One region of the Rothia sp. HMSC065C12 genome, then DNA from elsewhere that is predicted to be linked to it. Evidence: riboswitches for the same ligand, from Rfam matches in the RefSeq annotation. Region 1 holds a riboswitch; the other holds the start of a gene.
What was found. A riboswitch is a leader RNA that binds a small molecule or an ion and turns the genes downstream of it on or off. The one in region 1 is predicted to bind thiamine pyrophosphate.
Positions count from the first base shown of each region.

Region 2: another riboswitch for thiamine pyrophosphate. It lies ahead of HMPREF2836_RS00195 (ECF transporter S component); the one in region 1 lies ahead of HMPREF2836_RS04910 (bifunctional hydroxymethylpyrimidine kinase/phosphomethylpyrimidine kinase).

Region 1 is NZ_KV807678.1:143,480-159,393, forward strand. It holds gene HMPREF2836_RS04885 (TerC family protein) at 1-853, shown strand, start outside; gene HMPREF2836_RS04890 (alpha/beta fold hydrolase) at 969-2,420, opposite strand; gene HMPREF2836_RS04895 (DEAD/DEAH box helicase) at 2,502-5,102, opposite strand; gene HMPREF2836_RS04900 (ABC transporter transmembrane domain-containing protein) at 5,547-7,442, shown strand; gene HMPREF2836_RS04905 (ABC transporter ATP-binding protein) at 7,444-9,192, shown strand; TPP riboswitch at 9,403-9,613, shown strand; gene HMPREF2836_RS04910 (bifunctional hydroxymethylpyrimidine kinase/phosphomethylpyrimidine kinase) at 9,605-11,359, shown strand; gene HMPREF2836_RS04915 (slipin family protein) at 11,776-12,549, opposite strand; gene HMPREF2836_RS04920 (transposase) at 12,837-13,679, opposite strand; gene HMPREF2836_RS04925 (nitric-oxide reductase large subunit) at 13,682-15,914, opposite strand, start outside.
Region 2 is NZ_KV807669.1:14,047-29,960, forward strand. It holds gene HMPREF2836_RS00120 (NHL domain-containing thioredoxin family protein) at 1-1,546, shown strand, start outside; gene HMPREF2836_RS00125 (hypothetical protein) at 1,777-2,754, opposite strand; gene HMPREF2836_RS00130 (hypothetical protein) at 2,818-3,519, shown strand; gene HMPREF2836_RS00135 (class I SAM-dependent methyltransferase) at 3,666-4,331, opposite strand; gene HMPREF2836_RS00140 (MauE/DoxX family redox-associated membrane protein) at 4,522-5,634, opposite strand; gene HMPREF2836_RS00145 (ThiF family adenylyltransferase) at 5,757-6,812, opposite strand; gene HMPREF2836_RS00150 (thiazole synthase) at 6,803-7,573, opposite strand; gene thiS (sulfur carrier protein ThiS) at 7,717-7,914, opposite strand; gene thiO (glycine oxidase ThiO) at 7,963-9,045, opposite strand; gene HMPREF2836_RS00165 (thiamine phosphate synthase) at 9,048-9,668, opposite strand; tRNA gene HMPREF2836_RS00170 (tRNA-Gly) at 10,294-10,364, opposite strand; gene dcd (dCTP deaminase) at 10,518-11,117, shown strand; gene HMPREF2836_RS00180 (septin family protein) at 11,248-12,579, shown strand; gene HMPREF2836_RS00185 (MFS transporter) at 12,741-14,177, opposite strand; gene HMPREF2836_RS00190 (DUF4235 domain-containing protein) at 14,338-14,571, opposite strand; TPP riboswitch at 14,838-14,938, shown strand; gene HMPREF2836_RS00195 (ECF transporter S component) at 14,997-15,629, shown strand; gene HMPREF2836_RS00200 (ABC transporter ATP-binding protein) at 15,718-15,914, shown strand, end outside.

The DNA of each region.
Region 1 (15,914 bases):
CATCTTCGCTGGCGCGGCGATCATCAACTCCTTCGCCTGGGTATTCTACATCTTCGGCCTGGTCCTGCTCATGACCGCAGGTAACCTGCTCAAGGACGAAATCACCGAAGGCGACGGTGACGACGAAGCCGACAACATCATGGTCCGCCTCGCCAAGAAGTACCTGAAGACCAGCGACCACTTCGACGGCGACAAGCTCTTCACCATCGAAAACGGCAAGCGCGTCATGACCCCCATGATGCTCGTCATGGTCGCTATCGCCGGTTCCGACCTGCTCTTCGCACTCGACTCGATCCCCGCGATCTTCGGCCTCACCCAGTCCGTCTACATTGTGTTCACCGCGACCGCGTTCTCCCTCATGGGTCTGCGCCAGCTGTACTTCCTCATTGACGGCCTGCTGGACCGCCTCGTCTACCTCTCCTACGGCCTGGCGACCATCCTCGCGTTCATTGGTGTGAAGCTCATCCTGCACGCAATGCACGAGAACAACCTGCCGTTCATCAACCACGGCGAGCCCGTGCACGTCATCGAAATCAGCACCGAAATGTCGCTGATGGTCATCGTGGGCGTTCTGATCATTACCGTGCTTGCCTCGCTGCTCAGCCCCAAGGGGCGCGCACTGCAGACCATTCAGCGTGTTCAGGCGCTCTCCGAGAAGTACCTGGCACTGCCCGAGGATGCACCTGCCGCCGAGCGTGCGGACATCACCGCCCGTTGGCAGCAGGAAACCGAGAAGCTCAACGCCATTCCCGCCAAGCTGCGTGAAGAGCTGATCGAGAAGGAAGACGAATACCACGCCCTCGTGATGCGTGCCCGCACCGCACAGGATGCGCACGCTTCCTCCTCGAAGTAGTAGTTTGAGCTACTGAGCGTGCAGCCTCACCAGGCTAAACGCTAACACTAAAGCCCCTCACACCGGATCAACCGGAGTGAGGGGCTTTAGCTATATCAGAGATATTTCAGAAGAATTACTGGTTGTGAACCTCAGCCAGCATGTTCTTCAGGTGACCCAGAATGGTCAGCGAGTCAGAACCGAAACCGTCGTGGTGGTGGGTCTTCGAAGTCCACACGTGGGTGTTACCGACCCAGCGAGCGGTCTCCATGGAGTGCTCAAAGTCCACGTACACGTCCGGGTTGTACGCCGCAGCCACCACGGGAACCTCGTTCTTGTGCAGCTGTGCGTGGTCGTACAGGCGACCCCAGTCCTTCTTCTCAGCCAGCAGGTTCGCAACCTCAGCCAGCGGACGCAGCGAGGGATCCTCCTCGTAGTACCAGGGGAAGATGTGCTCGCCGGTGAAGAGCAGACGGTCCGCATCCGGTGCGAACTCGGGGCGGGAAGCCGCCACGCGAGCAGCAGACCAGTTGGTCGGCGCGGGGGAGGGGGACAGCTCGTAGCCGGGGATGCCGGGCAGAACGCCGTCAGCGGGGCCGTCAGCGTAAATGGTCTCGTGCATCAGGGCGTACAGCGGGTTCGCCTGGAAGGTCACCTCGGCACCCATAGCGGTCAGGAACTGATCGGACAGGTGGTCGTTACCCTCAGCGAAAGCGGTCTCCAGGAAGTAGTGCAGACCGCGCTCGCGCCAGCGGCCACCCAGGAAATGGCCGGCCATCTGGAAGCGGTGATCGGTCAGACGCTCACCGGTGGGCAGGTACTCCTTGTGGGTGCGCAGGTGCTCAGCAATGCGGGTAGCGAGCTCAGCGTCCTCGGGGAACCAGCTGTAGTACTCCTCAACACGTTCCTTCATGCGGTCGAAGGTGTGCTGGTAGACGTTGTCCACGGAGGTGCGAATCGGCGCCAGGCCCGCGGTGATGCGGCAGTCACGCAGCGACTGCGGTGCGAACGACAGGTAGGACAGGGTCAGGAAGCCACCGAAGGACTGACCAATGGTGGACCAGCGCTTGTCGGCACGGTCAGCCAGCAGCACCTCGCGGACAGCCTCCGCGTCAGCGATGATGGAGTCCGCACGGAACAGCTCAGTGTACTCAGCCTGAACCTGCGCGTCACCCACAGCGGTGATGGTGCGGGCAGACAGCGGGGAAGACATGCCGGTACCGCGCTGATCCAGAAGAACCACGCGGTGAGTCTTCGCCAGCTCAGCAATCCAGCCGCCAATGGAGCCGGTCTTCGGCGAACCGAAACCGGGGCCACCCTGCAGGTACACAATGTAAGGACGCTTATCAGCCGAAACGGTCAGAGTCTCGTTGGTGCTCACAACCTCACGGGCGAACACGGTGATGGTCTGGTCCGCGAAACGGGAGGAGAGAGCGGCATCCTTGCCCTTGGAGAAAATCAGACCGTGGGTCAGGGGAACCTGGAACCAGTGGTCGGTAATCTCGTAGCCGTCGTGCTTGACGACCGAACCCTTGCGGTACTCAACCTTGGGAAGCGAAGAAACGGTCAACGGTGAACCTTCTTTCATTCAAATAGATAGATACTCTGTATTCTAGCCCACTATGGGCAACATCTGGGCAGAGCCTCGGGCGGAGTCTCAATCGGAGTCTTAGAACTCGCCCACGCTCAGAATCTTCAGCACCGGGTAACCCGCCTCATCGGATGCCGCCAGATTAACCTCGGCACGAATACCGAAGTCAAAGTTATCTTCGGGGTCAGCGAAGCTCTGCTGAACCTTCCACACGCCCGGATGCGCGGCGGTGTCCTCATCCATGCTGACCAGGCGAGGCGAGCGCGCGTCGGCGTCCGTGTAGATGTCGTCGTAGGTGTCGAAGTAGTCGTCCATGGCGTCCGCCCAGCGGTCGGCATCCCAGCCGCACCACTCGTCCAGGGCGCCCAGGGCGCGGTCACGCTCGTCAGCGAAGAGCTCCACACGGCGGAAGAGGGCGTTGCGCACCATCACGCGGAAGGCGCGCAGGTTCTGCGTCACGGCGGGAGGCTCTTCCTCCTCGATGGAGGCGTGCTCGGCCGCAATGGTCGCGGTGTCTTCGCCGGCAGCCAGCTTCTCCCATTCGTCCACCAGGGAGGAGTCGGTCTGGCGTACCAGCTCGCCGAGCCACTCGATGATGTCGTCGAGCTCGTCGGTCACGGCAGAATCGGGGATGGTGTGGCGCAGCGCCTTGTATGCGTCAGAGAGGTAACGCAGGAGCACGCCCTCGGCACGTTCGAGCGAGTAGTACTGCACGAAGTCGTTGAAGCCCATCGCGCGTTCGTACATGTCACGCACGATTGACTTGGGGCGCGGCTCAAAACGTGCCACCCACGGCGCGGACTGCTTGTAGGTCGTGTACGCCTGATCGATGAGCTCCGCCAGGGGCTGCGGGTAGGTGACCTTGTCCAGCTCGTTCATGCGTTCGGTGTAGTCCACACCGTCCGCCTTCAACTGTGCCGACAGTTCGTTCTTCGCCTTGCGTTCCTGTGCGTACAGCACCTGGTTCGGCGAATCCAGGGTCGCCTCAATGAGGGAGAGCACGTCCAGTGCGTAGCTGGGCGATTCGGGGTCGAGCAGTTCCAGCGCGGCGACCGCAAAAGCGGACAGCGGCTGGTTCAGGGCAAAGTTATCCTGCAAATCCTCGGTCAGGCGCAGGTAGGAGCCGTGCTCGTCCGGGGTGTTGGTTCGCTCAATCACGCCGCCGGTCAGTAGCTCCTTGTAGATGCCGATTGCCTTGCGCAGCAGCTCGCGGCGGCGTGCCGGGCTCTCGTGGTTCTCCTGAATGATGCGGTACGCGGCAATGACCGGGTTCTCCGGGCGGTGCATCAGGTTCAGCAACATCGAATGGGTGATGTCGAAGGAGGAGGTTAGCGGCTCCGGGGCTGCTTCTACCAACTGGTCGAAGGTCTTCTCGGACCAGCCAACGAAGCCTTCCGGCGCCTTCTTGCGCTTGGAGGACAGGGACTGGTTAATGCGCTTGGTGTCGTCGCCGAACTTCGCCTGCGCCTTCGCCAGCAGGCGCGCGTTCTCAATATCGTGCTCGGGAGCCTGAACCACCACGGTGCCGGCGGTATCAAAACCGGCGCGGCCCGCGCGTCCAGCAATCTGGTGGAACTCGCGGGCACGCAGACGACGGCTACGGGCACCGTCAAACTTCGACAGCGCCGTAATCAGCACGGTACGAATCGGCACGTTAATACCCACGCCCAGGGTGTCGGTACCGCAAATCACCTTGAGCAGACCCTCCTGAGCCAGCTGCTCCACGAGGCGGCGGTACTTGGGCAGCATGCCCGCGTGGTGAATACCGATACCGGCACGCACCAGCTTATTCAGCGCCTTACCGAAGCCCGGACCGAAACGGAACTTAGCAATCAGCTCGGAGATGCGTTCCTTATCTTCCTTCGAAGCAATAGCCACCGACAGCAGCGCGTTCGCCTGCTCCAGCGCCGCCTTCTGCGAGAAGTGCACAATGTAGACCGGAGTCTGCTTGGTCTGCACGAGCTCCTGCACCGTCTCCTGAACCGGGGTGGTGGAGTAGTAGAAATGCAGCGGAATGGGACGCTCAGAATGCGCCACCAGGTCACTTTCACGACCGGTCAGCGCCGTCATCTCCTCCTGGAAGCGAGTCGTATCGCCCAGGGTTGCGCTCATCAGCAGGAACTGCGCCTGCGGAAGCTCCAGCAGGGGAAGCTGCCACGCCCAGCCGCGCTGCGGGTCAGAGTAGAAGTGGAACTCGTCCATAATGACCTGGCACAGGTCCGCATCCTTACCCTCGCGCAGGGCAATATTGGCGAGAATTTCCGCGGTGCAGCAGATAATCGGCGCCTCCGTATTAATGGCGGAGTCGCCGGTAATCATGCCCACGTTTTCGGCACCAAAAATATTAATCAGGTCAAAGAACTTCTCAGACACCAGCGCCTTAATGGGGGCGGTGTAGTAGGAGCGCTGACCGGTCGCCAGGCCCGTAAAATGCGCGGCAACAGCCACAGTGGACTTACCGGAACCGGTCGGGGTTGCCAGCACCACGTTATGTCCGGCGGCAATGCTCAGAACGGCCTCGTCCTGGGCGGGGTACAGGGTCATGCCGCGGGTCGAAATCCACTCGGTGAAGGATTCATAGATTTCTTCGGCGGTGAGGGGGTTGCCCTTAAAATCGCGTCGATTGTAGTCGCCGGGATTCTCGCCCAGCGTGGAAGAAAGAAAATTCAAAATACTCATGAGGATTCCAGTCTATCGGGAATAGCGCGGGCGCGGGGGCGTTATCGTTACGAGGGAACAACAGGGTACTCGCGGAGTGCTTGCGGGGTGTTCACTGCATCTTTGCAGGGTGGTTGCGGTTCCTTCGCGGGGCGTTTATAGGGCGTTCGGGAGGCGCGGTGCCGCGCTAACGCGGGAATTCCCCAAATTCGTGTAGTGTAGAACAAAGCACTAAAAGTGCAGTGGTGCAAAAACCTGGTGCTCAGAAGGTCGAAAACGTAGGCCTCCAAGCCGCATAGATTACCGCGTAGATGCAGAATCCGCCGATTGATGTCGGTGCATGTTGAGCGGCTGATACAAACTCCAAAATACGTTGCATAAATGACGACACGCCCATCTATGGTGCAAATAGTGTTGCGTGCCACATTGATAAAGGAATAGGGTAAGAGAAAGGAGAGACGTTGAATGACTGAATACAACGCTGACAAGGCACAAGAAAACGCCGCGCGTGAAGAAGCTACGCATGAAGAATCCATGCATAACAAAACCACGCAGGAAAAAGCCGCTCAGAAGAAAACTGCGCAGAAAAAAGCTGCACAGGAAGTAACCGGTAGCGAACAGCGCAAGGCCGAAGAGGAAGCCCTCAAAAAGCGCCTCGCCCTGCGAGTCACCGCACCCGGACACAAATACCCCTGGCACCGCTGGGCAATCCCCGTCCTCGGAGAAACTACCGCGGGTATCGGCGCGATCCTGATCCCCGTCATGGTGGGCCAGTTCATCAACCAGCACATCGCAGGAAAAGCCCCCGACGCCTGGCCCATGTTCTGGGTGGTGGTCGCATCCATCACCTTCATCGTGATTAACGAGTTCTTCGGCTGGGGTACCTCCATGACCCTCAGCGCGGAGCTCGGCCGCGACTGGCGCATCTATATCAACCGACTCATGGGACGCACCCGCACAACCGTTGACGCGGGCGAAGCGGTTACCGTCATGAACAAAGACGTACGCCGCATCACGGCCGTCTACTTCTCGCTACCGCTATTCGTCAATGCCATGATTGTTGCGACCCTCGGTGCCGTGCAGCTCTGGCTCATTAACCCCGTCACCGCGATTGTCACCCTCATCGGTACGCTCATCGTGGTCGGCGTGATTGCCTGGTACTCGTCCTTCCTCGAATCCAAGATTGGCGAATACCGTGAGAAGGATGGCGAAGCCTCCTCACGCGCCTCCGACATCGCCACCGGCCTGCGCACCATCGCCGGCCTCGGTGCCGAAGAACAGATGCGTGAGCGCTACCACCGCGGCACTGACGAAGTCTTCGACAGCTACATGCGCTATGAAAAGACGCACCGCTGGATGTTCCTCATCCGCGCGCTGCTCGGCGGTGCCGTGACCCTGCTCGGCGTCGGCTTCGCCCTCACCGGCCATGTCGAAAATGGCCGCTGGGTCTCCGACACCCCCGCCGCGTCCCTGGTGACCGTCGCCTCCATTATTGCGATGATGGGTGGCCCCATCTGGATTACCCAGAACTTCCTGACGGAATGGCGCTACGCCAAGATTGCGCTCGCCAAGGTCGCCCGACTCGAAGGCCACGCGGGTGTGCGTCAGGGCGTGCTGAAGCGCCCGCGCACCGACGAAGAAATGGCGCAGCTGGCACGCGCCGAACAGACAGTCGAGGCGAGCACCTTCGAGGTGCCCGTACCCGTCGCCCCCACCGGTGCTAGCAACCCGCGCATCGTGTACGTCAACCCGCGCGACTACAACCTCACCGCGCAAGACTACGCCGAGGCGCTCGCCCGCACCCTGCGACGCGGGGGAGAGGACCTCAAGGACGCAACCGGCCGCCGCGTGTTGCTGAGCGAACCGAATCCCATGATTTTCGCGGGAACCCTGCAGGAGCACCTGCGCCTGGGTACCGTGCCGAACCCCGACGAGGAGCTGGCACAGGCAAAGGACCAGGAGCTGCTGAAGATTACCGACTCCCGCGAAATCGCCTACCGACTGGGCGGACGCAACCCCGAAGACTACTTCGCCGCCCGCATCACCAGCGAAGGCGCGAACCTCTCCGGTGGTCAGCGTCAGCGTCTGGCGCTCGCCCGCGCACTCGCACAGGACGCGCAGGTGCTCATCCTGACCGAGCCGCTGAACTCCGTGGACGAACCCAGCCAGCGCTACATCTACGATGCGATGGAAACCCAGATCGGTAGCGACCGCCTGCCCGTCGGCTACCCCGGCCTGCTACAGGATTTGGAGCAGGTCTACGTTGTCTCCACAACCGCGGAGACGACCCGCCGCATGGAACGCGACGGCTACCCGGAAACCACTCAGTCTGAAACCACTCAGAATCAGGAGGTGAACTAGCATGGCAAAGCAGCTCCCCATCGAAACCCCCGCCTACGTGGCACGCCGCATGTGGAACTACCTCGCGGCGCATAAGGGGCGAGCCCTCTACACCTTCGTCATCTACATGGTCAGTACCCTCATGGGTGCGGTGGTGCCCCTGCAGATTGGTGCCACCGTGGACGACGTGGTGGCGGGCAAGTTCTCCAGCTACCCGTGGCAGCCGATTCTGATTATCCTGGCGGCGTTCATCGTGCAGGCAATAACCCTCATGGTCTCCTCGTACAGCGCGGCGCGACTGGGTGCGCTCGTCACCCGTGACGCCAACCAGGACACCCTCGACGGCACCCTCGACCTGGACGCACGCACCGTGGAAGAAGCCGGCAGCGGCGACCTGCTCACCCGCGTGACCGACGACCTGTCCTCGGCAGCCAAGTCCGTCAGTGAGGACCTGCTCGGCGCGATTTACGTGCTGCTGTACTTCCTGATCTCCACCATCTCGCTAGCGGTTGTGAGCCCGGCTATGGGCCTGATTATGCTACCCATGATTGCCGGTCTTGCCCTCATCATGTCGAAGATGCTGCCGCTCATGGCGGCACGCAACCAGACTACCCAGGAGCGCGTGAGCGACCTCAACAGCGTGCTGACCGAGAACATTCGCGGCACCTCCACGATCCGTGAGCTGGGCGTTCACACCGCCCGCGAAGACGCCTTCGCCGGTGAGAACAAGCGCCAGTTCGCCGCGCAGCTGGGCATGGTGCGCATCCGCCAGCTGTACTTCACCGTGGACGCTATCAACGCCTGGATCCCCACGATTCTGTGTATGCTCTGGGGTGCCGCCTGCGTGGCTCTCGGCTGGGCAAGCTGGGGCGCCGTGGCGACCGCCTCGGTCATGGTTTTCAGCCTGCGAGTCCTCGCCGACATGCTGAACCACCACGTCAGCAGCCTGCGCATCATGCTGGTGAACATGGGTCGTGTGTTCGGTGTGGTCTCCCTGGCGAAGAAGCAGCGTGAGGCGCGTGCACAGCACCGTGCCGAAGCGTTCGCCGCCGTATCTGATGAAGCCGTGAAGAACCCGGAGTACGCCATTGACTGCACCGACGTCTCCTACGGCTACTCGCCGGACGCCCTCGTTCTGGAAGGTATCAACCTGAAGATTCGCCGCGGTGAGGCACTTGCCCTGGTGGGTCGTTCCGGTTCGGGTAAGACCACCCTGGCTCGTCTGATTGGTGGTTCGCTGACCGCCCTGGAAGGCACCATCACCGTGATGGGCCGCCCGGTCGGTCACGGCGACTTCCCGACCGATGCCGCCGCCGATGGCCGCCCGCGCCTGCTGGTCTGCACCCAGGAAGCGCACGTCTTCTTCGGTACTCTCGCCGATAACTTTACGGTGGTCGTGCCGGATGCAACCGTCGAGCAGATGGGCGAGGCACTGGACGCTATCGGTGCCCGCTGGTGGCGCGACCTGCCGCAGGGCATGGATACTGTCGTGAGCGGCGCGGATTCGCCGCTGACCCGCGACCAGATTCAGCAGCTGGCGCTGGCACGTATTGTGCTTGCTGACCCGCACGCCGTGATTCTGGACGAGTCCACCACTCAGCTGGAGCTCGCGGACGCAACCGAGTCCCTGAGCGCCGTGCTGGCGAACCGTGCGGTGCTGATCATTTCGCACGATGCGCGTATCGCCTCGCTGGCTGACCGCGCGGTCCTGCTGCACGAGGGTAGGATCATTGCGGAGGGTTCACCGGCAGAGATTTTCGCCCTGACCTAAACCCGGCTGATAGTGCCCGGCTGATAGTGCCCGGTACCGTGTGAAGCGGTGCCGGGCACTACGTGTTTAACGGGTGGTTTCCGTACAAGGGTGCACTGAAATCGGCGGCGGGAGCACTCGCAAGAGTGCAAGACTCAAACGAAAATTTCGGAGAGATTCACTTGTTACCCGCAGAACTTTTAGCTACGGAGAATCATTGTGATAACCTGGCAGAGCGATATGGGGTGCCTTGAGACGCCCGCGACCCGCTAACCCGCCCAACTGACCGCCCAACTGACCGCCCAACGAAGGGCTACGGCACAGCGAAGAGCTACAGCACAGCGGGCGCACGAAACGGCGTAATAACACTCAAGGCTGAGAGAATCACCCATTGAACCTGCTCTAGTTCGAACTAGCGAAGGGATTATCGATCATGGCAGAGCAGCCTACCGCGCCCTCGTGCGCACCCACCTCCAACCCCTCGACCCTCTCCAACCCTGCACCCGGCGCGAGCGCCTCCGGAGCATCCGGGGTACCCCAGACAGCTCGGGTGCCGAGGGTTCTCTCCATTGCGGGAACCGACCCCTCCGGCGGTGCAGGTATCCAGGCGGACCTCAAGTCCATTGCCGCATCCGGCGGTTACGGCATGTGTGTGACCACCTCACTGGTCGCCCAAAACACGTGCGGGGTTCGTGAAGTATTCACCCCGCCCCTGGAATTTTTGACCGCGCAGCTTGCCGCCGTTTTTGATGACGTCACGGTTGACGCCGTGAAAATCGGCATGCTCGGCGACGCAGACACGATTCGCACCGTCCGCACCTGGCTGAGCGAGCACCCCGTGCCCCTGGTCGTGCTCGACCCGGTCATGATTGCTTCCAGCGGTGACCGCCTGCTGCAGGCGGAAGCGGAGCAGGCGCTGCGCGACCTCGTGCCGCTCGTGAATGTGATTACCCCGAACATTCCGGAGCTCGCCGTGCTCTGTGAGAAGGAGCCCGCTCAGACTTTCGATGAGGCGCACGAGCAGGCGGCGAACCTTGCGGCGGCGACCGGAACCACCGTGATTGTGAAGGGCGGCCACCTGTGCGGTCAGGACGCCGGTAACACCGCGGTCTTCCCGGACGGCACCTGCGCGCACGTGCGCACCCCGCGCCTGGACAGCCGTAATACGCACGGCACCGGATGCTCCCTGTCCTCTTCGCTGGCAACCCGCCTGGGTGTGGAACTGCTGCAGCACACCGAAGCCGCAGAACACACCGCAGAGCAGAGCGTTCTGACCAGCGAAGACACCCACCGCGCCCTGCAGTGGAGCACCCGCTGGCTCCACGAATCCATTGCCGCAGGTGCCGGTCTGCAGGTTGGCTCCGGTGAGGGCCACGGCCCGGTGGACCACGCCGCCCGTGCCCGCCGCCTGGAGGCTGCCGCCTCCGCGTACCCGTGGCATCACCTGCTCGCCACCACCGACTCTGAGGGCAATACTCTGGACGGCACCAGCCCGGAACGTCTGCTGCCGGTCAGCCCCGTGCCCGCCGGTGAAGCCGTCGTAAAGCCCGCCGGTCCCTGGACCGCCGCCCTCTGGGCTGCGGGTGGCGAAACCTGGCACCAAATCCTGGACCTGCCCTTCGTGCGTGCCCTCGGTGACGGCACCCTCGACGAGGACCTGTTCGCCTTCTACCTAGATCAGGACGCCCTCTACCTGCGTGATTATTCGCGTGCGCTCGCGACTCTCTCGGCGCGTGCTGACACCGCTGAGGCGCAGGTGCACTGGGCCGCCGGTGCGCACGAGGCGATTGCCGCCGAATCGCAGCTACACGAGGGCTGGCTGGCGAACCGTGCGCGTCTGGGTGGGCCCTCACCGATTACGATGGGGTACACGAATTTCCTGCGTGCCACCGCTGCCGGTGATGATTACGTGGTCGGTGCCGCGGCGATCCTGCCCTGCTACTGGCTGTACGAAGAGGTGGGCGCTGTGCTCTCCTCGCAGAATCATGCGGACCACCCGTACGCGGAGTGGTTGAGCATGTACGGTGGCGAAGAGTTCGCCGCGGATGTGGCGCGTAGCCTCGCGGAGGTGGAGCGTGCGTTTGAGACGGCTTCACCGGCTCAGCGTGTGCGCGCGGCGCGGGCGTACCTGTCGGCGTGCGTGTACGAGCGTGAGTTCTTTGACCAGGCGCACCGAGCATTGCGTTAGTTTGCCGGGCGCTGCGCTAGATGATAGGCGCCGATTTTTGGGCTGAATACCGCCCCGGCATGGCGTGAGATGGGTGATTGATGCTTCACTCAAGCTACCGACGGTTCGGTGGTTGTGCCGGTTATGCTTAAGGCGTCGGTGAAAACCGTTTGCGGCAGGATTCCGGCCCTCACCCAACTGGCTGATGTACCTGCCGCGCCCGCACCTCTACGGCGTGTAACCGACCAGTTTGGCCCGTCGCAACCACCTCATCCAACCCCCGCGGCGGGCCAAACGCCTTCCTTCTAGCTTTCGCGAAGAATGTTCGGCATAGAAATATCCCGTGCAGATACTCTCATCTGCACGGGATATTTCTATATGTCTAACCGCTGCGAATCAGCCGCCGCGGCTAGTGCGTCAGGCTAGGGGAGAAGCGCCTACTTGCTCTCGCCCTTGAGTGCACCCACGAGCGGACCAATCACGTCCATGGGCAGCGGGAAGACCACGGTCGAGTTCTGGTCGGCACCCAGCTCCAGCAGGGTCTGCAGGTAACGCAGCTGCAGGGAAGCGGGGGACTGGCTCAGAATGTCGGATGCTTCCTTCAGCTCGCTGGAGGCCTCCAGCTCACCGCGTGCCGAAATGATCTTTGCGCGGCGCTCACGCTCAGCCTCAGCCTCGCGAGCCATGGCGCGCTGCATAGCCTCGGGAATCTCAACGTCCTTGATTTCAACGAGCTCCACCTGAATACCCCACGGCTCGGTGCGCGAACCGATGATGGAACGCAGGTCCTCGTTCAGGTCCTCGCGGTGTGCGAGCAGGGTGTCCAGGTCAACGCGACCGAGCAGGGAACGCAGGGTGGTCTGCGCAATCTGGCTGGTGGCAATCGGGTAGTTCTCAACCTCAAGCACCGCGTTCTTGGCGTTGGTCACGCGGAAGAGGACCACGGCGTTCACGCGGGCGGGAACGTTGTCCTTGGTGATGACTTCCTGCGGGGGAATGGTCAGGGTGATAACACGCATATCAACGCGCTGCAGGGAGTCAACGAGGGGGAAGACGACGTTCAGGCCGGGCTTCAGCTCCGAACGCAGGTGGCCGAAGCGGAAAGAGATGCCACGCTCGTATTCGGGGATGACGCGGAACATACGAATCAGAATAAAAAGAACAATGACGGCAACTGGGATGAGGATAGTTGCCAAAGTGACGGGATCCATGGTTTTCCTTCACAAATATTGGGGGAGGACGGTATGTGTGCCCACCTGCCCGCGCCTCGTACGGTGCAGGTAGTAGGGGGTGCCCGGTAACCGGGCTGCGTGTGGGGGAGTTTTGGGAGGGGAATTTTCCGTCCCGGCGTACATCGCGGCGGTCGGTGCTTTAGCGGCACCCCGCATGGAAAACTCAAAAGAGGAATAAAAGAGAATTCCATGCAGGGTGGCCGCCGAAGCTAACAGACGGAACCAATCGACCGGTCAGCCGCCGGAACGGAAAAACTTGTGCAGCGCTACTTCTTCGCCATCTGCTCTGCCAGCTTTTCAGCAGCCTCAACCTCAGCCAGGTTCTGCTCCTGCAGGACCTCGTTCGTGGTCTTGTGCAGTCGCTTAACCGAGGTGCCGGTGCCGCTCCATGCGGGGCGGTCCGGGTCGAGGGCAGAGGTACGAACCGGCAGGGTTGCCTCCGCAATCATCTGCTTGCGGGTCTGCTCGGTACGGCGCTTACGCTCATTCGACACGCCACCCCACTTCGCCGCGAAACGGTCCATCTTCACGTTCACCGATTCATCAGCGGTGGATGCGTGAATATGCTTCGGATCGTTCTCGAAGTTCGCGGGGGAACGCATGAGCTTCACAGCCAGCGGGTAGGTCAGCGACAGGCAGACCACCGCGGCGGCACCCTCCACCAGAAGCTCCAGCGGGGAGTGCCAGACGATGGCGGCACCAATCAGGATGACCACACCCAGCAGCGACACGGCAACCGCGAGCCCGCGGTGGAAACGACCCGACTCGGAGTAGGGCCATTCATCCACTTCGCGGGTGAGCTCGCGGCCGTTCGCCGAGACGGTGCAGCTGTCCTTAATCGGGCAGGTGTTGCACACGCTGGGCTTGGCGCGGTAACGCATCACTCGGTTGTCCGAGTCGAATGCGGTCGCCCACAGCCACTGGTCTTCGGGGCAGAGCCACGCGTCGCTCTCTTCGTGGTAGGTGAACCCGAAGGTTCGCGCCGCCACCATGCGCTGGCTGGTGCGCTTGGCGAGAATATCGAAGCCCCAACCCACGGCGACCAGGCCGAGCGCGTACACGCAGGCCAGCCACACGAGGAAAGAAACTCCAGCAATCTGCTCAGGCATGGTTAGCCTCGACGATCGCTACGGTAGGGGCTGGTCTGCTCGGGCAGCTCCTCGGCAGCCTTAGCGCCGGCGAACTCTGCGATGCGAGCGTCCTCAACCACCTCGTACAGCGGCGGTTCGGGCAGCTCCAGGACGGTTTCCTTAGCGTTCTTGGAGAAGATCTCCTTGATACCCAGCAGCGCCAGCTTAATCAGCGGGATAATGCCGACCAGGAAGATCACGTCACCGGGCATACGCATCCAACCCATCACAGCGGAAGCACCGTCGTGAATGAACGCGAAGGAACGAGCCTCGTAGTACCCTTCACCCACGGACTTGTACAGCTGAGCAATACCCAGCGGCAGCAGCGAGATGAAGGACATCCACAGCAGACCAATGTTCAGGGTCCAGAAGGAGAACTTCAGACCCTTCTCAGGCCACTTGTCCTCAGGGATCAGGTAGCGCAGACCAAACACCGCGAACGCGATTGCGAGCATACCGTACACACCCATCATGGATGCGTGTGCGTGGTTTGCGGTCAGCGCGGTACCAATCTCGAAGTAGGACACGATCGGCAGGTTAATCAGGAAGCCGAACACACCTGCGCCGAGGAAGTTCCAGAAGCCCACAGCAATCAGGAACATGACAGCCCAACGGTGCGGGAAAGGCTTGGTGCGGTTGGAGTACTGGCGAGCACCCAGCTGCATGAAGCCCCACGCCTCAACGGTCAGGAAGGTCAGCGGGATAACCTCAGCAGCCGAGAAGAACGCACCGAATGCCATCTGCTCGGAGGGGGTACCGACGAAGTAGGTGTGGTGCAGAGTACCGATCACACCACCGACGGAGTAGAGCACGGCGTCCATCATGATGATGGAGATTGCGATGCGCTCGCGGACCACGCCGAGCAGCACGAAGATGTACGCCACCATGACGGTGGTGAACAGTTCGAGGAAGTCCTCCACCCAGAGGTGAACCACCCAGAATCGCCAGAATTCGGCGACGGTCACGTGAGTACGCTGACCTGCGAGCAGGCCGACCGCGTAGAACATGGGGATGGCGAGGCCGGAGAAGAGGAACAGCCACGGCAGGGAGGTCTTCTTCGAGCCCTTCAGGCGAGCGGAGAGGGTACGCCAGACGATGACGATCCAGATGAACATACCCGCGGTGAGCAGGATCTGGAAGAATCGCGGCAGGTCCAGGAACTCCCACTGCTGCGAGAAGAAGCCGGTGAATTCCTTGGGGATGAGGCCCTTCTGAGAGAACCATTCGTTCAGCAGCGAGCCGAGGACCACGAAGACCACGGCGCCGATGAGAACATAGGTGAGCAGACCCTGCTTCTTGGGTTCGCGGCGGGTAATCAGCGGGGCGATGAAGATACCGCCCGCCAGGAACGCGCCTGCGGTCCAGAAGAGGGAGAGCTGAAGGTGCCAGGTTCGGGATACCGTGTAGGGCAGCAACTGGCCCATGTCGATACCGAAGAATCCGGTGAGTTCTTCACGGTAGTGCTCGGTGAGCGCACCCACCAGAGCCTGCAGGAGGAACAGCACCAGGATGGTTGCGAAGAGCAGGCAGGCTGCCTTCTGCGAGGGGGTCAGGCGAACTTCGTCGGGCTGACGGAAGTCGAGGACGGGTGCCTCTTCCGCGTGCCAGCCGATAGCGCGGGACCAGCGGCCGTAGATGGCGAACATCAGACCGGTACCACCGATGAGGGCAATCAGGGAGAGTGCCGACCAGACCATCAGATCCGCGGTGGGCTTGTTGTCCACGTTGGGTTCGGAGGGCCAGTTGTTGGTGTAGGAGTAGGGCTGGTCGGGGCGGTCTGCCGCCGATGCCCATGCGGTCCAGCCGAAGAAAGCGACGATGTCGTGCAGTTCTTCGTCGTTCTTAATGGCGTTGGGGAACAGGCCCTGCGAGGTGTCACCCTTCATGAGGGTTTCACGGTAGTGCTTGAGCATGAGCTGGTAGCCCTTGGTCTCACCAGCGGACCAGGTGATGGTCTTAGTCTGCTCGTCGTACTTGTTCTCCTTGCGCCACTCGTTCTTGACGAGTTCGCGGGGGTCCTGCTTGCCCTGTTCACGGTACTCCTTGACGGCAGCATCGGTGGTCAGGCGCAGGTATTCTGCAGTGTAGTCGGGGCCGAGGTAGGCACCGTGGCCGAGGACGGATCCGTACTGCTGCAGGCCGCGTCCCTGGAACAGTTCCTGACCGTGCAGAATCTGTTCTTGGGTTGCGATAGTTTTGCCGTCGTTGCCGACG
Region 2 (15,914 bases), on a different contig from region 1:
CCTCACCTCCCTCGTACGCGAACTCGTCGCCGAGCACGAGGCGAAGGGCACCCTACACCGCGGCGACGGCCCCTACGTACCCCGCCCCAAAGCAGCCGGCACCTACGCCTTCCCCGGCAAAGCCATCGAACTGCCCGCCGAATTCGGCCCCGCAAACCTCTTCGGCAACCGCGAACGCACCTACCTCGTCGCAGACAGCGCACGCCACCGCATCCTGCAGGTAGCAGCCGACCTCAACACCGTCATCAACACCTACGGCGGCGGCAACGACCCCATCAACCACCCCGTCAAGGGCCACGTCGACGGCACCGGCACCGAAGCACGCTTCAACGAACCCGCCGGCCTCGCCCTCGTACCCGAAAACCTACGCGAACAGCTCGGCTACGACGTGCTCGTCGCCGACACCGTCAACCACCGCCTGCGCTCCCTCAACCTGCGCACCGGCGAAGTACGCACCCTCGCAGGCAACGGCGTGCAGCGCGTCATCGACGGCGACAACGCCATCACCGGCGACCCCAACCACATCCCCGCCGGCGTACCCGCCACCGACATTGCGCTCTCCTCGCCCTGGGACGCCGTCTACTCCCGCGAAGCCGGCCAGTTCATCATCGCCATGGCAGGTACCCACCAGCTCTTCGGCTACGAACCCGTCACCGGCGCCGTCAGCATCTTCGCAGGCTCCGGCGTTGAAGGCCTCGCCGACGGCCCCGCCGCCGACGCCTGGTTCGCCCAGCCCTCCGGCATCATCGAAGCACGCGACGGCAGCCTCTGGGTCGCATGCTCCGAAACCAGCGGCCTGCGCCACATCACCTTCACCGACAACGGCGTACAGGTCACCTCCGCCGTCGGCAAGGGCCTGTTCGACTTCGGCTTCGTCGACGGCGACTCCGACACCGCCCGCATGCAGCACCCCCTCGGCCTGACCGAGCTGCCCGACGGATCCATCGCAGTCGCCGACACCTACAACGGCGCCATCCGCCGCTGGGACCCCGCAACCGGCACCCTCGGCACCCTCGAACGCGGCCTCGACGAACCCTCCGACCTGCTCGTCGAAGAAGTACCCGGCGAAGAACCGCGCCTCATCATCGTCGAAACCAACGCCCACCAGCTCGTACGCGCCTCCATTCCCGCCAAGGCACAGCACGTCGACGAAGGCGCCATCACCACCGCACGCCCCTCCACCAAGCTCACCGGCGGCACCCTCGAATTCACCTCACGATTCACCGTGCCCACCGGTCAGAAGCTCGACACCCGCTGGGGCGACCCCACCCAGCTGAAGATCTCATCCACCCCCGAGAACTTCATCCTGGAAGGCGCCGGCACCTCCACCGGACTGACCCGCACCCTCGTGCTCAACCCCGAAATCACCGAGGCAGTCCTGCACATCACCGCCCGCGCCGCCGCCTGCGACGGCACCCCCGACGGTGATATCCCCGAGCACGCAGCGTGCCACCTCTACCAGCAGGACTGGGGTATTCCCGTTGTCGTGACCGGTGACGAGGCAGACGAAAGCGAACTCGTCCTGGACCTGCGCGGTATCAACTAGTCACCTAAATACATAAAACAGGAACCGGTACATATCCTTGCTCCTACAGGGGAACCCGCCCTCGCTTCGCTCGGGCACCCTGATGTCGCTACGGATAATACTGACCCTTTCTTTGCCCATATAAGCTACGAGCCAGTATGCTCTTCGCTCCTACAGGGAACCCGCCCTCGCTTCGCTCGGGCACCCTGATGTCGCGTTCAGAGCATACTGGCTCTCGCAACTCAGCGGCTTTAGAAGGAGACTCGGACCGCCTTCGCATCCGCCTCCACCGACGCCTTCAACGTAAACGGAATCTCCTTCTGCACCTGCGAACGCTCACCCGTATACAAATCCAACTGAGTAAACGACACCTTCGCCGTACCCGACATCGGCTTCAACGACCACACACCCGCCGAACTCACACTCACCTGCGGATCCGCAACCTTCACCACAGACCACTTCACCTCAGAATCCACACGACCCGTAAACGCATACTCAAAAGGGCACCCACCCGGATAAAGAGTGCTCTGCTGCGTACACTTCTTCAAATGATCCTGCACCTGCTCCTTCACCGATGACAACGCATTATCACTCGGCTTCAACTCCATACGCACCGCATGATTCGCATCCTGCGCAGTCACCACCTCATTCACCTTCTGCGCCGTATAAACCGTCGAATCATACGACACCGCATACACACCCGGATAAAACACCGGGAACGACGCCGCACCATCATCCACCGCAACCTTACGGTTATTAATCGTCGCAGCCTCCACACCCTGAATATTCACCTTCACCGACGGCAAAGACGCCTCATCAATAGCCCACTTATCAAAAAAGCCCCAATGCGTGCCCGAACGGTGCAAACGAAAATCCGTATGCTGCTGCGAACCCTCCAACGTATAGGACGCACGCACCGTCGCATGCTCCCCATCCTCGCTGGTCTCCACCACCTCATACGACACCTCACCCAACGAAGACACCGAACGCCTCAAAGCATCCCCATCCAGCAAAGAGGCGTCACCCTCAGGAATCTGCGCACCCAACAAACCACGCGCATACGAACCATTACCCGTACGCAACGCATGAAAATACTCCCGCACCTGACCCGTCGGACCATACACCAGCTTATTCGTCATAACCAGCGCCGCAGCAGCCACAGAAACCGCCACCACAACACCGACCATCCACATTGCCAGAACCCGCTCCACGGGAGAAAAATTACGCATAGAACCAGAGTAACGCAGGTAGTCCGCTAGGTTTCACGCACCGCACACACTAAAGTTGTGTATATGGCAGAACGCGCTCACGAAGTCCCCGCCAAATACGGCGAAGTCAACGAACTATTCCACCCCCGCATGCGCTCCTACGGCAGGCGCATCGAAGCGGCACTCCCCGGCACCATCGTGCTCCTCGCCGCGCTCGCCTTCATCCTCTACAAGCGACCCGCCCTGCCGTACACCCTCCTCGTACTGCTCATCGGCACCATCGCAGGCGTAAACCTCTACTCAGTCCTCAAACCCACCATCATCGTCATCACCAAAACCCACGTGCTCCGCGCACGCACCTTCGGCTGGTTCGCCGTACCCCTCGAAAACATCGACCACACCATCTACGTCGAAAAGCTCTACCCCAAAAAAGCCTACGGCCAGAAACTCAAAACCGTCGCCGGCCGCCTACGCTACCGCAGCTTCCCCGCCATGTGGGCCGTCGACAAAGATGGCAAACAGCTCATGCGTATCGACGGCCGCGTCTGGGATGGCAAAACCATGCGAGAAGTCTCCTCCAAACTCTCCGCCCAAACCACCATCTACAAACAGATCAACGTGGTCAACATGGACAAAGAACACAAGGGACTCATCACCTTCAACGAACTGCACCCCGGCTGGCGCTCCAGCCTCATGACCGCACTCGCCGTCATCATCGTGGCAATCCTCTTCGCCGCATCCTTCTTGCCCGAAGAACTCGCCCGCACCATCTACCTCATTCACTAGACCCGGTAGAAACGCAGCCACATAAGACGCAGCAAAGGCCCGGCACCCACCCCCCACGGGGCAGGCGCCGGGCCATTTGTATGTCTAACTCAAGACGCACTGCATGCTAGATTAAGACGTACTGCACGCTAGCTTTCGATGCGAGCCTAGCTCTCCGGGCGCGACAGCACCGCCACCAAAAACTCCGAAGAACCCTCAACAAACGGGTGCAACTGCCATGACGAGTAGGTGTTATCCACGTTCAGACCAACCTCGCGGGCATCAGCGAGGAACTGCTCAAACGCATAATCACGGCCCGGACCCGAACCGTAACCCACGACAGCGCGGCCACCCGGCGCCAACACGCGACGGAAATTCTCAACCACCGGCTTACGAGTCGAACGAGCCAAGAAACCCATCACATTACCCGCACACACCAGCAGCTCAAAACCATTCTCCGCCGTAGCCTCACCCTCAATACCCAGTACCTCCGGCAGATCCACCAAATCGGCAGTAATCCACGTAGCATCCGGGCAGACGCGGCGCGCCTCCTCAATCAGCTCAGGATCAATATCCACACCCGTCACACGGTGACCCAACGCGTGCAGCTGCTTACCCACACGACCAGGACCCGAACCCGCATCAAGAATCTTAGCGCCACGAGAAGCCAACGCATTCACCAGACGAGACTCACCCGCCATATCATTACCCTCAGCCTCCATCGCCTTAAAACGGTCAATGTACCACTGAGAATGATTCGGGTTGCTCTCCTTACGGACCAACCACAGCGACTTCTCACGCTCAGCCGGAGCGTTGAAACTCATCATTGCCATAAAAACTCCTTAGACAGGGTTGAGGATGCGCCAACCGCCACCAGGCAAGGTGACCGCGGCATATAAGCGGTGTGTGCGCTACGTTCTAGCATAGCCCCACCCGGCACCTGCCGGTAAGGGCAGTAAGAGCTGGACGGGGCTATCGGAAGTGCTACAGAGGCGCTACAGGGGCTGGACGATAGGAGCGTGTTTAGAGGTGGTCGCCCTCAACATTCGACGGACCCGCTGCAAACGCCTTACGCATCTGCTCCTGACGCTCCTCCTCAGCCAGACGAGCAGCCTCAGCGAACTGCGCCTCAATATCGGCAAGCAGCGCCTCAACCTCTTCTTTACCAGCCACCGGGCCGCCAGCAATCAGACCATCAGCGCCCAAAACCACAGCCAACGGCACACCATTACCAAAATTCGCGCGCGCACCAGCCTCACGGTCAATCAACGGAGTCAAACCCTCCGGCAACGTACCCGCATTACGCGACGTCTGCAACGAATCCAGACTCGAATACACCGGATGCAACGCCACCTGCGGCAGACGCTCCTGCCACGAAGCCATCGTCTTCAAAAATTTCACACAACCAGCGCAGGTCGCCGACACAAACACCAGCACACGCGCCTGATTCTTAGCCAACGCACGCAAATTCGTGTGGCGACCATTCTCCAGATACAGCGCCGCATGCGGAATCGGCATGCGAACATATTGCTCTTCACCGTTCTCGTCATACACCGGCTCCGGCAAAATCACCTCAGCCTGCGGCTCCGGCTGCGCAAGAGCATCACCGCGGCGAACAGCCTCCAACGTCACAGCAATCAGCGCCGCACCAAAAACCCAAGTCCAGCCGCTATTATCCAGACCCAGCAGAGTCGACACAACACCCGTGCCACCCTTCAACGCGCTCGCATGCGCGCCAGCCGCCGCCAACAGCAGCGCAATATTACGGACCAGCGTATAACGGCTCACCGGCGCATTCGACTCAGAACCGAAACAATTACAACCCGCAGTACGACCCGTCGCCAGAGCGCGCGCAATCACCACCGTATAGAACAGCATCAGAATCAGCGCCAAACCCGAAGCAATCACCGCAGGCAAACGCACCGGCGACAGCAACAGAACGGCGGCTAGTGCGATTTCGAACCACGGCAAAATCAGCGACACCGCACGGGTCGGCGCGATCTTCTCCAAACCAAGATTCTGAATACCGGTCACGGTACTCTGCGGATCCTTAGCCTTAGCAATACCGCTAATCAACAAAGTCAACGCAACAAGTGCCGTACACAAAACAAGCGGCACAGTAGAGACGGTGAGCATAAAACTCCTAGAGTGAGTGTGCGAAAACAGGAGGCGACAGGGCAGTTTCTAGGCAGGACAAACCGCGCGACGTGCCGCCGTGTTATACACGATTTTACGCCCTGCACATGGGGAAACCGTCTCTACAGTGCCGTGAGGCGCACCCCGTACTCGCCTGCAAGCTCCTCGTACGCCTGCACAAAGCGCTGCGCTCGCGCACCCGAGGCGCAGAAAACACCCACACGCTGATCACGCACCGACTCAAACAGGCTCAGCAGCTCCGCGGGCACGTCGGTTGCCGGCAACAACGACCCCTCAGCGTCGCTCAGATGCGACAATGGCACATGCAACGAGCCCTCATGCTTCACCGACTCCTCACGCTCGGGCACCTCACGCACATCCAGCAGAACCTGCGGAACCTCATGCGCCGACAAATCCACCGGCACCACACGCGCCGGATCCGGCACCGCCCCAAACGACGTACACGTACCCGACAAGGCATCATACGTCAGCAGAGTACCCGCCGCCGTCGGCAAACCACTCACAAACTTGAGCACCTCCGTCGCCATCAGCGAACCAACCACAGCCGTCGTCGCACCCAACACCCCGGCAAGCGCACACGACTCCACCGTCTGCGGAATCGTCGGAAAAATATCACGCAAATGCGCGCCATCCGGCTCAAAAAAACTCACCGACCCGCCAAAACGCAAAACCGTGCCCCACACCAGCGGCAAACCCGCAACCTGCGCAGCATCCGCAATCAGATACTTCGACGCAAACGTATCCGTACAATCCACCACACAATCCGGTGCCGACGCGGCGAAAAGATCCAAAATCCAGGACGCATCCACATGCCGAATCGTTGTCTCAACCGTCAACGACGGGCACAAATCCAAGGCACGGCGTGCCGCAACCTCCGCCTTCGGCTCACCCACATCAGACACCCCAAAAAGCGGCTGACGCTGAATATTCGACAACTCCACCGAATCAGAATCCGCAATATGCAGATACCCCACACCAGCCGCCGCCAACGCCTGCACCACCGGACAACCCAAACCACCAGCACCAATCACCAACACGCGGGCAGCCGCCACCGCATCCTGATTAAAGCCCGGCAGGCGACGCTGGCGGTCCGTGCGCTCGCGATCCAGACGCGCATGCTCCGGATTCACCGGGGTAGGGGTGAGGTTTACATCCACGAGACAAAACCCTCCGACGGCGACGACGCCTTCGCGTGCTCACGCACCGGAATACGGCCAGCCTCACGCGCCAACGCGCCCGCCTGCACCGCAAACTTCATCGCCTGAGCCATCGCCACCGGATCCTCAGCACGATTCACCGCCGACGCCAACAACACCGCATCACAACCCAGCTCCATCGCCAGCGCCGCGTCGGAGGCGGTACCCACGCCGGCATCCAGAACCACCGGAACCTGCGCGCGAGAAGCAATCAGCTCAATATTGTGCGGATTCAAAATGCCCAGACCGGTACCAATCGGCGCTCCCAACGGCATCACCGCCGCAACGCCCGCATCCTCCAGGCGAGCGGCAGCCACTGGGTCGTCAGAAGTGTACGCGAGCACCGTGAAATCCTCAGCGACCAGCTGCTCGCAAGCATTCAACAGCTCCACGGTGTCCGGCAACAGGGTGTCTTCGTCGTGGATAATCTCGACCTTCACCCAGGAAGTGCCCAGCGCCTCGCGGGCGAGCATCGCGGTCATCACCGCATCAGCTGCGGTGCGGCACCCTGCGGTATTGGGCAGCGGCGCAATATTGAGCTTCTGCAGAAGCGGAAAAATGGGGGTGCCTGCGGCGTGACGGCGCATAGCGACGGTCGTCATTTCGGTGCCGGAGGCGATGAGTGCCTGCTCGAGCAGGTCCATGCTGGTTGCGCCTCCGGACCCCATGATGAGGCGGGATGTGAAGGTGCGGTCGCCGATGGTGAGCGGTGTGAGGCTCATGGTGTTCTCCTCTGTGGGAACGTCTAGATAACGGGGTTTGCTGGTTGGTGCGGGGCGCTACGGCGCGCCCGGTTTAGGGAACAAAAACCGAGAATATCTGTTCTTTTTTGCCGGTGGGTATCTCGCCGGTTCAGGTTGGAGGATTAGCCGCCCTGAACGGCGGTGAGGGCATCCACCCTATCGCCCTCGTTCAGCGGCACATCCAGCCACGTGGAACGCGGTACGATACTGCGGTTGAGCGCCACAGCCACGCCATTTTCGGTACCGAACTGGTCCAGGACAAGGTCAAATACGGTGCGGGCGTTCGTGGTTAGCGGCTCGCCGTTGTAGGTGATGATCATGCGAAATCCTTTCGTGAGGGTGCCGGGTGCATCCGGCGGGGATTGTGTTTAGTGGGTGAATCGTGCCGGGTCGCATGCCTGCATGATGGGCGGAATCTCAGCCCCGCAGGCGACCTCCGCACCAACCTTGCCGGCGAGCGCGGCAAGCAGAATACCGTGACGGAAATAGCCCGTGGACACGAGCTGGCGGGTGCCGTCGGCGCGAGTGCGGTGCCCGAAGATGGGCAGGTCGTCCGGGGTGCCGGGGCGGGCGCCGACGTTCGCCTCCAGAAGCTCGCACTCTTCAACCGCGGGCACGAGCCGGATTGCGTCACGTAGCAGCTGGTGTACGCCGTCAATGGCGGGTAGTGTGCGGTGGTCTTCGCGGCTGGTTGCGCCGATGCACAGCTCCCCGTCGGGGCGGGGGATGAGGTAGACGGGGCGGGAGTTCACGTAGCCGCGCACCACATGCTTGAGGATGGGCCGCGGGGCGCGCAGACGCAGAATGTCCCCGTAGACGGGGCGTAGCGGGTAGTCCCCGTGCAGTGTTGCCCCTAGTCCAGCGCAGATAATGTCGCCCGCGTCCGGGTTAGTGACCCGTTCGGTGCTGAAGGTGACGCCGCGGCGGGTGAGGGCGTCTTTGAGGGCGCCCCTCATGAGCCGCGGGTGCAGCTGATGGTCGCTGGGGATGCTCACGGCGCCAGCGATACGCGGCGCCAGGAGCGGTTCGAGGGCGCGTGCCTGCGTGGGGGTGACGGGGTCTGCGGGGCGGTTCATGTCCCGGTAGTAGGCGCGGGTGCGTTGCAGGTGCTCGGCGTCGGCACGGTCGGCGGCGACAATAAGCGTGCCGGTGGTGTCGTAGCCGGTGGGCAGGTCGGTGGCGCGGCTGAGCCTCTCCATGAGGGAGGGGTAGGCGTCGGCGCTGGCGGTCATGAGCGGGAAGAGCGCGTCCTGCTGGAATTGCACTTCTGCGATGGGCGCGAGCATACCGCCGGCGTAGTGGCTGGCGGCGGGGTAGATCGCGGTGCCATCGTCGGCGGTGCCGTAGTCGCTGGTTTCGGCGTCGATGAGGTGCACGTTCTCGCCGCGTTCGGTGAGCTCAAACGCGGTGGTGAGGCCAATGATTCCGCCGCCAATGATGGTGATGGTCATGGCTATGCCTTCAGCGCGGGGTTATCGACGAAGGCGCGGACCATGGCGATTCCGGCAACTCCGGTGGTGCGGATGGCGGGGCAGTCTTCGGGGGTGATGTCGCCGATAGCTACGGTGGGTACGGCGGACAGCTCGGCAAGTTCGCGGAGCCCATCAATGCCGAGGGGCGGGCGGTTGGACTGCTTGGTAGGGCTGGGGCGGAACGGCCCGGTACCAATGTAGTCGATAAGGTGCGCGATCTTGTTGGATTCTTCGACGAGCTGCCGGGTGCCGGTGGTCAGGCCGATGATCGCGTCGGTGCCGAGGAGGGCGCGGGCGTCGGCTACGGGCAGGTCGTCTTGACCGATGTGCACGCCGTCAACGCGCACGCCGCGGGCACGCAGCGCGAGGGCGACGTCTACACGGTCGTCGATGAGGAGGGTCTGGTGCGGCTGGATGATGCCGGCGATAGCTTCGGTGAGCTGGTAGAGCTCGCGCGCGCTGATGGGTTTGGACCTAACTTGGATGCAGGTGGCGTGTTTGGCTGCCCGGACGGTTTCGAGGGGGTTGTCGCCTGTGACGAGGTAGAGGTTCAGGTCGAGGGGGCGTGAGGGGGTGGTGTAGGGGTGCGTTTCGCGGGTCATGCGGGTCTACGATTCGTCGTCGAGTAGATGTTTTTTGAGAAATTCTCTCATTGAATTTCTGTGGTTAGGTTAGCACAACTGTGTGGTGAGTTGAACATCCTTCAAGCGTTTTGAGGTGCGTGCGCGCTTGGCACGCTATGCACTTCCTTCGCTCCTACAGGGGCACCCGCCCTCGCAGAGCTCGGGCACCCTGATGTCGCTTCAGGAAGGTATAGCTGTGCTGCGCGCTCGTATGGGGCTACAACAAGCCCTGTCTCGATGAGCCCTCGGAAAGGCGCGCTGACGTCCCTACGGAACCACCACCATACCCGGCTACCAACCTTCGTCTCCCGGCAAGCTTCTGCGGTACCTCACCCGAGTATTCCCCCTCCCCGTTCCCGCACACTCTTCCCAAACCGAGGCCCCGCGGTTCGTTCCCCAACGCACGGTCGCACCCACTACTCCACCTGCCCGGAGAAGGGGAGGGAGTTAGCAGGGGAGAGGCCGGTATGTTCCGTCGCGACATCAGGGTGTCCGAAGCGAAGCGAGGACGGGTTCCCTGTAGGAGCAAGGAACATACCGCCTCGACCCACTCAACCTAACTCAAAATAAAAAGCCTCCTACCGTGAAGTAAGAGGCTTTGAAGAGCGGCTGACGGGAATCGAACCCGCGTATCAGGCTTGGGAAGCGTGCGCTCTACCATTGAGCTACAGCCGCATCTTTTTCAGTGTATCGCGCCTGCTTGCTGGGGGTGAAATATATTGCGGCTGTTTGTGTGCGGGGCGGCGGGGTTGAAATGTGATGTAGGCCTGTGTGCTGGGGCTGGTGGATGCCTGCACGTGGGTGGTGTTTGCCAGGTATCCTTTAAGCGTGCTTATTTCAGATCGCGATATTCGTCAAGAGATTGCTGATGGGCGCATCGTTCTTAATCCGTTCGATGAGTCGATGATTCAGCCTGCAAGTGTGGACGTGAGGATTGATCGTTTCTTCCGTCTGTTCGATAACCATAAGTACCCGCATATTGATCCTGCTCAGCCGCAGGAGGATTTGACGCGCCTGGTTGAGGTGGCTCCTGATGAGCCGTTTATTCTGCATCCGGGTGAGTTTGTGTTGGGTTCTACGTATGAGAAGGTGACGTTGCCTGATGATGTGGCTGCCCGCCTGGAGGGTAAGTCGTCGCTGGGTCGTCTGGGTCTTCTGACTCACTCTACGGCTGGTTTTATTGATCCTGGTTTTTCGGGGCATGTGACGCTTGAGTTGTCGAATATGGCGACTTTGCCGATTATGTTGTGGCCGGGTTCTAAGGTTGGTCAGTTGTGTTTCTTCCGTTTGAGTAGCCCGACTGAGCATCCGTATGGTTCTGGTGCGTATGGTAACCGTTACCAGGGTCAGCGTGGCCCGACTGCTTCGCGTAGTTATTTGAATTTTCATCAGACGATGATTCCTGCGGATGGTTCTGTGGAGTCTTAGTCTTTCCCGCTTTGGGGTGCGGGCGTGCAGGCTGTGTGTTTGTGCGCCCGCGTTGGGCGGTTTTTCGCCTGTTGTGCTCGTGCGTTCACTCGCGTGCGGGTTTTTATCTCTCACTCTCTAAGGATTTTTGATGAATCTGAAGCCTGTTGTTCTGCGTGTTGCTGGCGCGGAAGTTTCTTTGTATCTGATTGATATGTCGGACTCTTTTGTGGAGCGTTTTAAGAAGGCGTGGGAGCCTCTTGCTCCGGAGTTTTTTGATACTCCTGATGAGGCGTATGCTTCGTTGTCTCGTTTTGATCAGGTGATGTTGGTTCATGCGCCGACTGATGAGTCGGTGATGGATTTGGCGAATCCGCTGATGGGTTCGTTTGATAAGGTTTCGACGTTGCGTGTGGCTGATGATGATTCGGGTATGCAGGATCTGACGAGCCGTATTACGTTGGCGATGATTGAGCAGCTGGTTGGTCGCGGTGTGATGCTGCATGCGGCTGTTATCGGTGACCCTGAGTCGAAGCGCGCTGTGGCGCTGGTGGGTGTTTCTGGTAGCGGTAAGACGACTGCGTCGCGTTTCTTGGGTTCCAAGTTTGCGTACCTGACTGATGAGACTGCGATTATTTCGGATGAAGGTGTTGTGTCGCCGTATCCGAAGCCGTTGTCTGTGATTGTTGACCCGAATGCGCCGAAGGATCAGCAGAACCCGGTGGATTTGGGTCTGAACGTGGTTGATCGTGATGATCTCAGCTATGAGCTGTCGCGTATTGTGTTCATTTCTCGTGATGAGTCGGCTTCGGAGCCGTATTTTGAGCGTGTTCCGCTGCATGAGGCTCTGGTGTTCTTGAGTGAGCAGAGTTCGGGTCTGGCGCGTCACCCTGAGGGCGTTGTGTCGCTGGCTAAGCTGGTGGAGCGTTGCGGTGGCGTGTGGCGCCTGGTGTACTCGGAGGTTGAGGATACTTTGCCGCTGGTTCAGGATCTGCTGAATGGTGGCGAGCTGCCGAACGCTGATGAGGTTGAGAGCCTGGAGAAGTACACGGTTGAGGATCACCTGCCGGGTGTGTTCTTGAACGGTACGATTGCGGTGTCTCGTATGCCGGGTACTTCGGGTGTGCGTGTGGGTGAGGACGGCCCGTTCTTGCTGCTGTGCGACACTGAGCTGAATGAGCTGTCTGAGTTTGCGGCTGAGTGCTGGCTGCAGGCTGAGGGCGACATTTCGTATGATGACCTGTTTGCGCGTTTGGCTGAGATCTTTGAGGGTCTGCCTGCGGAGGCGTATGACGAGAACCTGAGCGCTTTAGCGGCTGGTTCGATGCTGTGGGTTCGTGTGATTGATGATCCGCTGATTGATGACGCGACCTGGGCTCAGATGACGAGCGATGAGGTTCTGGATGAGGAGGAGCAGCAGATTGCGCTGGACTCTTCTGAGGATGCGGTCTCTGATGATGAGGATGACGTGGTGGAGGACTAGCCACCGCGGCTTACTGAGCTCCGCTTGATAGGCACTGCTTAAGCACAAGGGAGGGGCGGGTAGAAGATGATTCTTCTACCCGCCCCTCCCTGTGTGTTTACGAGGTTGTATTTGCGGGGTTTGCAAGGATGCTTAGCCCCGCGACGCCTTACCAGGCAGCGTTACTGGGCTGCCTTGTCGCGGCGCTTCTGTTCACGCTTCTGCTCGCGGCGAGCCGCACGCATACGCAGCGGACCGGGCGCCTTCACCGGCAGCAGCAGGAGCAGACCCGCCACCACAACGATCAGAATACCGAGCACACCCCAAATCTGCGCGCCCATGATGCTCACGCACAGACCGAACAGCATCGGCGCCAGGAAGCTGGTGGCACGACCGGTGGTCGAGTACAGGCCGAACAGCTCACCCTCAGTGCCGGGGTCCGCCAGACGCGCCAGGAAGGTGCGGGACGCCGACTGCGCCGGACCCACGAACAGGCACAGCAGCAGGGCGCATACCCAGAACACGCCCGGTTCGGGGAAGAACATCAGCGGGGTAGCCGCCAAGATAATGCCGACCAGCGAGATAACAATAATCGCCTTCGGGCCCAGGTAGTCATCCAGGTAGCCGCCCAGGATCGCGCCAGCCGCCGCGACAGCGCTACCGGCAATACCGAACAGAATCACCTCGGAAGTGCTGAAACCGAACGTGCCCGCCGCAAGAATACCGCCGAACGTAAAAATACCGGACAGACCATCACGGAACACCGCCGAAGCAATCAGGAACCACAGGGTCTGCGGGGACGTCATCTTCAGCCGCTTAATGGTGCGCCACAGCGCCTTGTAGGAGGCGAGCAGACCGCCCTGACGAGCCGGGGAGAGACGCTCCATACCGAGCTCCAGGAAACGCAGTTCGCGGGTGGGCAGCACCTCCGGCAGGAAGCGCTCGCGGGTGCGCATACGCACCAGCAGAGGCACGCAGAAGATGAGGCACCAGGCGGCGGCGAATAGCGCGACCGCACGGATATTCAGGGCGTTATCGGTGGTCAGGCCGAGCACTTCGGGGGTAAGCACAAAACCCCACAGCACCACAGCCAGCGCCAGGATGCCGCCAATGTAGCCGGCAGCCCATCCGGCGCCCGAAATCTTACCGATATTCTCCGGGTGGGAGATGCGCGGCAGCACGGCGTTATAGTTCACGTACGCGAACTCGCTGAACACGCTCGCCGCAGAAATCAGGGCGACACCCAGCCACAGGTACTGCGGGGTGGGGCCCACGAAGAAGCACGCCGCCATCGAACCGACTAGTAGCATGGTGTTCACACCGAGCCAGAAGATGCCTCTGCCGGACTTATCGTTACGCTGACCGGTGACCGGTGCCAGAATCGCAATGAGGAAACCGGCAACGGTCAGACCCAGCGACAGTGCCGACGAAGTCTCTTCGGGCGTGCCGAAGTAGCTGCTGGTCAGGTACACGGTGAAGATGAAGGTCGTCATAATCGAGTCGAAGCTCGACGAACCAACATCCCACATGACCCAGGACGCGACCGAACGGCGGCTGTTCGCGTGGTCAACGACCCTACGCTGAGCCTTCGTCTTACGGCGGGGAGAAGAAATAGTCATAGTTGTGCTTTCGGATGCCGAGGTGGCGCTTCAGCGTAGCGGCGGCGTGAAACCGGCTGAAGTGGGGAGGGCGTGCTGAAGAGGGAACACCAGGCGGTACGTACCGAGCGAAGATACGTACCGCCTAGTTCATGAACTTTCGCGCGGAAGGCGCAAAGTCTTAGTTGAAGAAACGACGCTGCAGGCGAGCAATACCGAAGCTCACCACAGCACCCACGACGGAGGTCAGAACGGTCCAGAGGATGACCTGACGCAGGGTATCTTCAGACTCGTGGGAAATGGCGGGAGGCTGGTTACCGGTAGCCTTGGTCCAGGCTGCGCCCAGGCCCTTACCAACCAGGGCAGCAGCGCCCATGTTGATACCCGCAAGAGCAAGCTTAGCGACGGGGTTCATATGTATCTCCTTAGCTGTATACGATGCGGCGTCCTGCCCGTGAACCCCTTCGGGGTTGGGTGAGAAAAGAGCGCCACTCCCTAGCGTATAGGGTTTAAGGCGTTCGTGCCGCCTTGGAGCCTCTCCGTCCCAAAATTGTACACCGTGCAATTCTGTAATGTGGGCAGAAGAACGAAACAAAAAGCGGCAAATTGGCACGAACAGCCAGACAAGCCTACAATCGAACCTGGGTTCCCACCCGCACCACAACGGTACGGACAAGGAACCCCACACGACAGGGGAGCGCCACCGAGGCGCTGAGAGTGCTAAGCAGACCCTCGAACCTGATCCGGTTAGTACCGGCGTAGGGAGTCGAATTTCTTCTCAATGCCCTCGTCCAATCAGAGGGCGAGGACATTCCCCTTCCAACGACGGAAGGACCACCAATGTCACAGAACGCAACCCCCGCCTCCCAGGCATCTACCCAGGAAGAAGCGAAGAAGCCGAACCTGCGCTGGCGAGTCAACGAAATCGTTATCGCCGCAGTTATCGCAGTAGCCTGCGCCGTCATCTTCTGGATCTGGGACATCGCAGTCGGCCCCGCCGCCAAAACCGCACTCGTAGCAGCACCCGAATTCCGCCCCATCGTCGCCGGCGCATGGCTGCTCGGCGGTACCCTCGGCGGCCTGCTCATCCGCAAGCCCGGTGCCGCGCTCTTCGGCGAAATCGTCGCAGCATTCATTTCCGTACTCTTCACCGGCGGCGCATGGAGCGGCGAAATCCTGATCGCGGGCCTCTTCCAGGGCCTCGGCGCTGAAATCGCCTTCGCGATCTTCCGCTACCGCCGCTGGAACGCAACTATCGCCATCTTCTCCGGTGCGCTCAGCGGCCTGTTCATGGGTGTTAACGAAATCTTCATCTACTACCCCGACATGGAACCGGTCAAGGCAATCATCTACGTAGCGTGCGCCGTCGTCTCCGGTGCAGTTATCGCAGGCTTCCTGGCGTGGATTCTCGTGCAGAACCTCGCCAAGACCGGTGTGCTCTCCTCGCTGGCATCCGGCAAGACCCGCCGCTAACCACCAGCAACTAGCCACCAACTAGTCACTCACCACGAGTCACCACTCGGCACACAACAGCAGCCACACAAAAGGCTAAGGAACCATCATGGAAGCAACACCGCGCGGGGCGCGCATCGAGCTCAACAACTTCAGCTGGCACCACCCCGGACGCCCAGAACCCGTCATCAGCGGACTCAACCTCACCATCAACCCCGGTGAAAAAGTCCTGCTGCTGGGCACCTCCGGCGCCGGCAAATCGACGCTCCTGCACGCCATCGCCGGTGTGCTCCACGATGACGACGG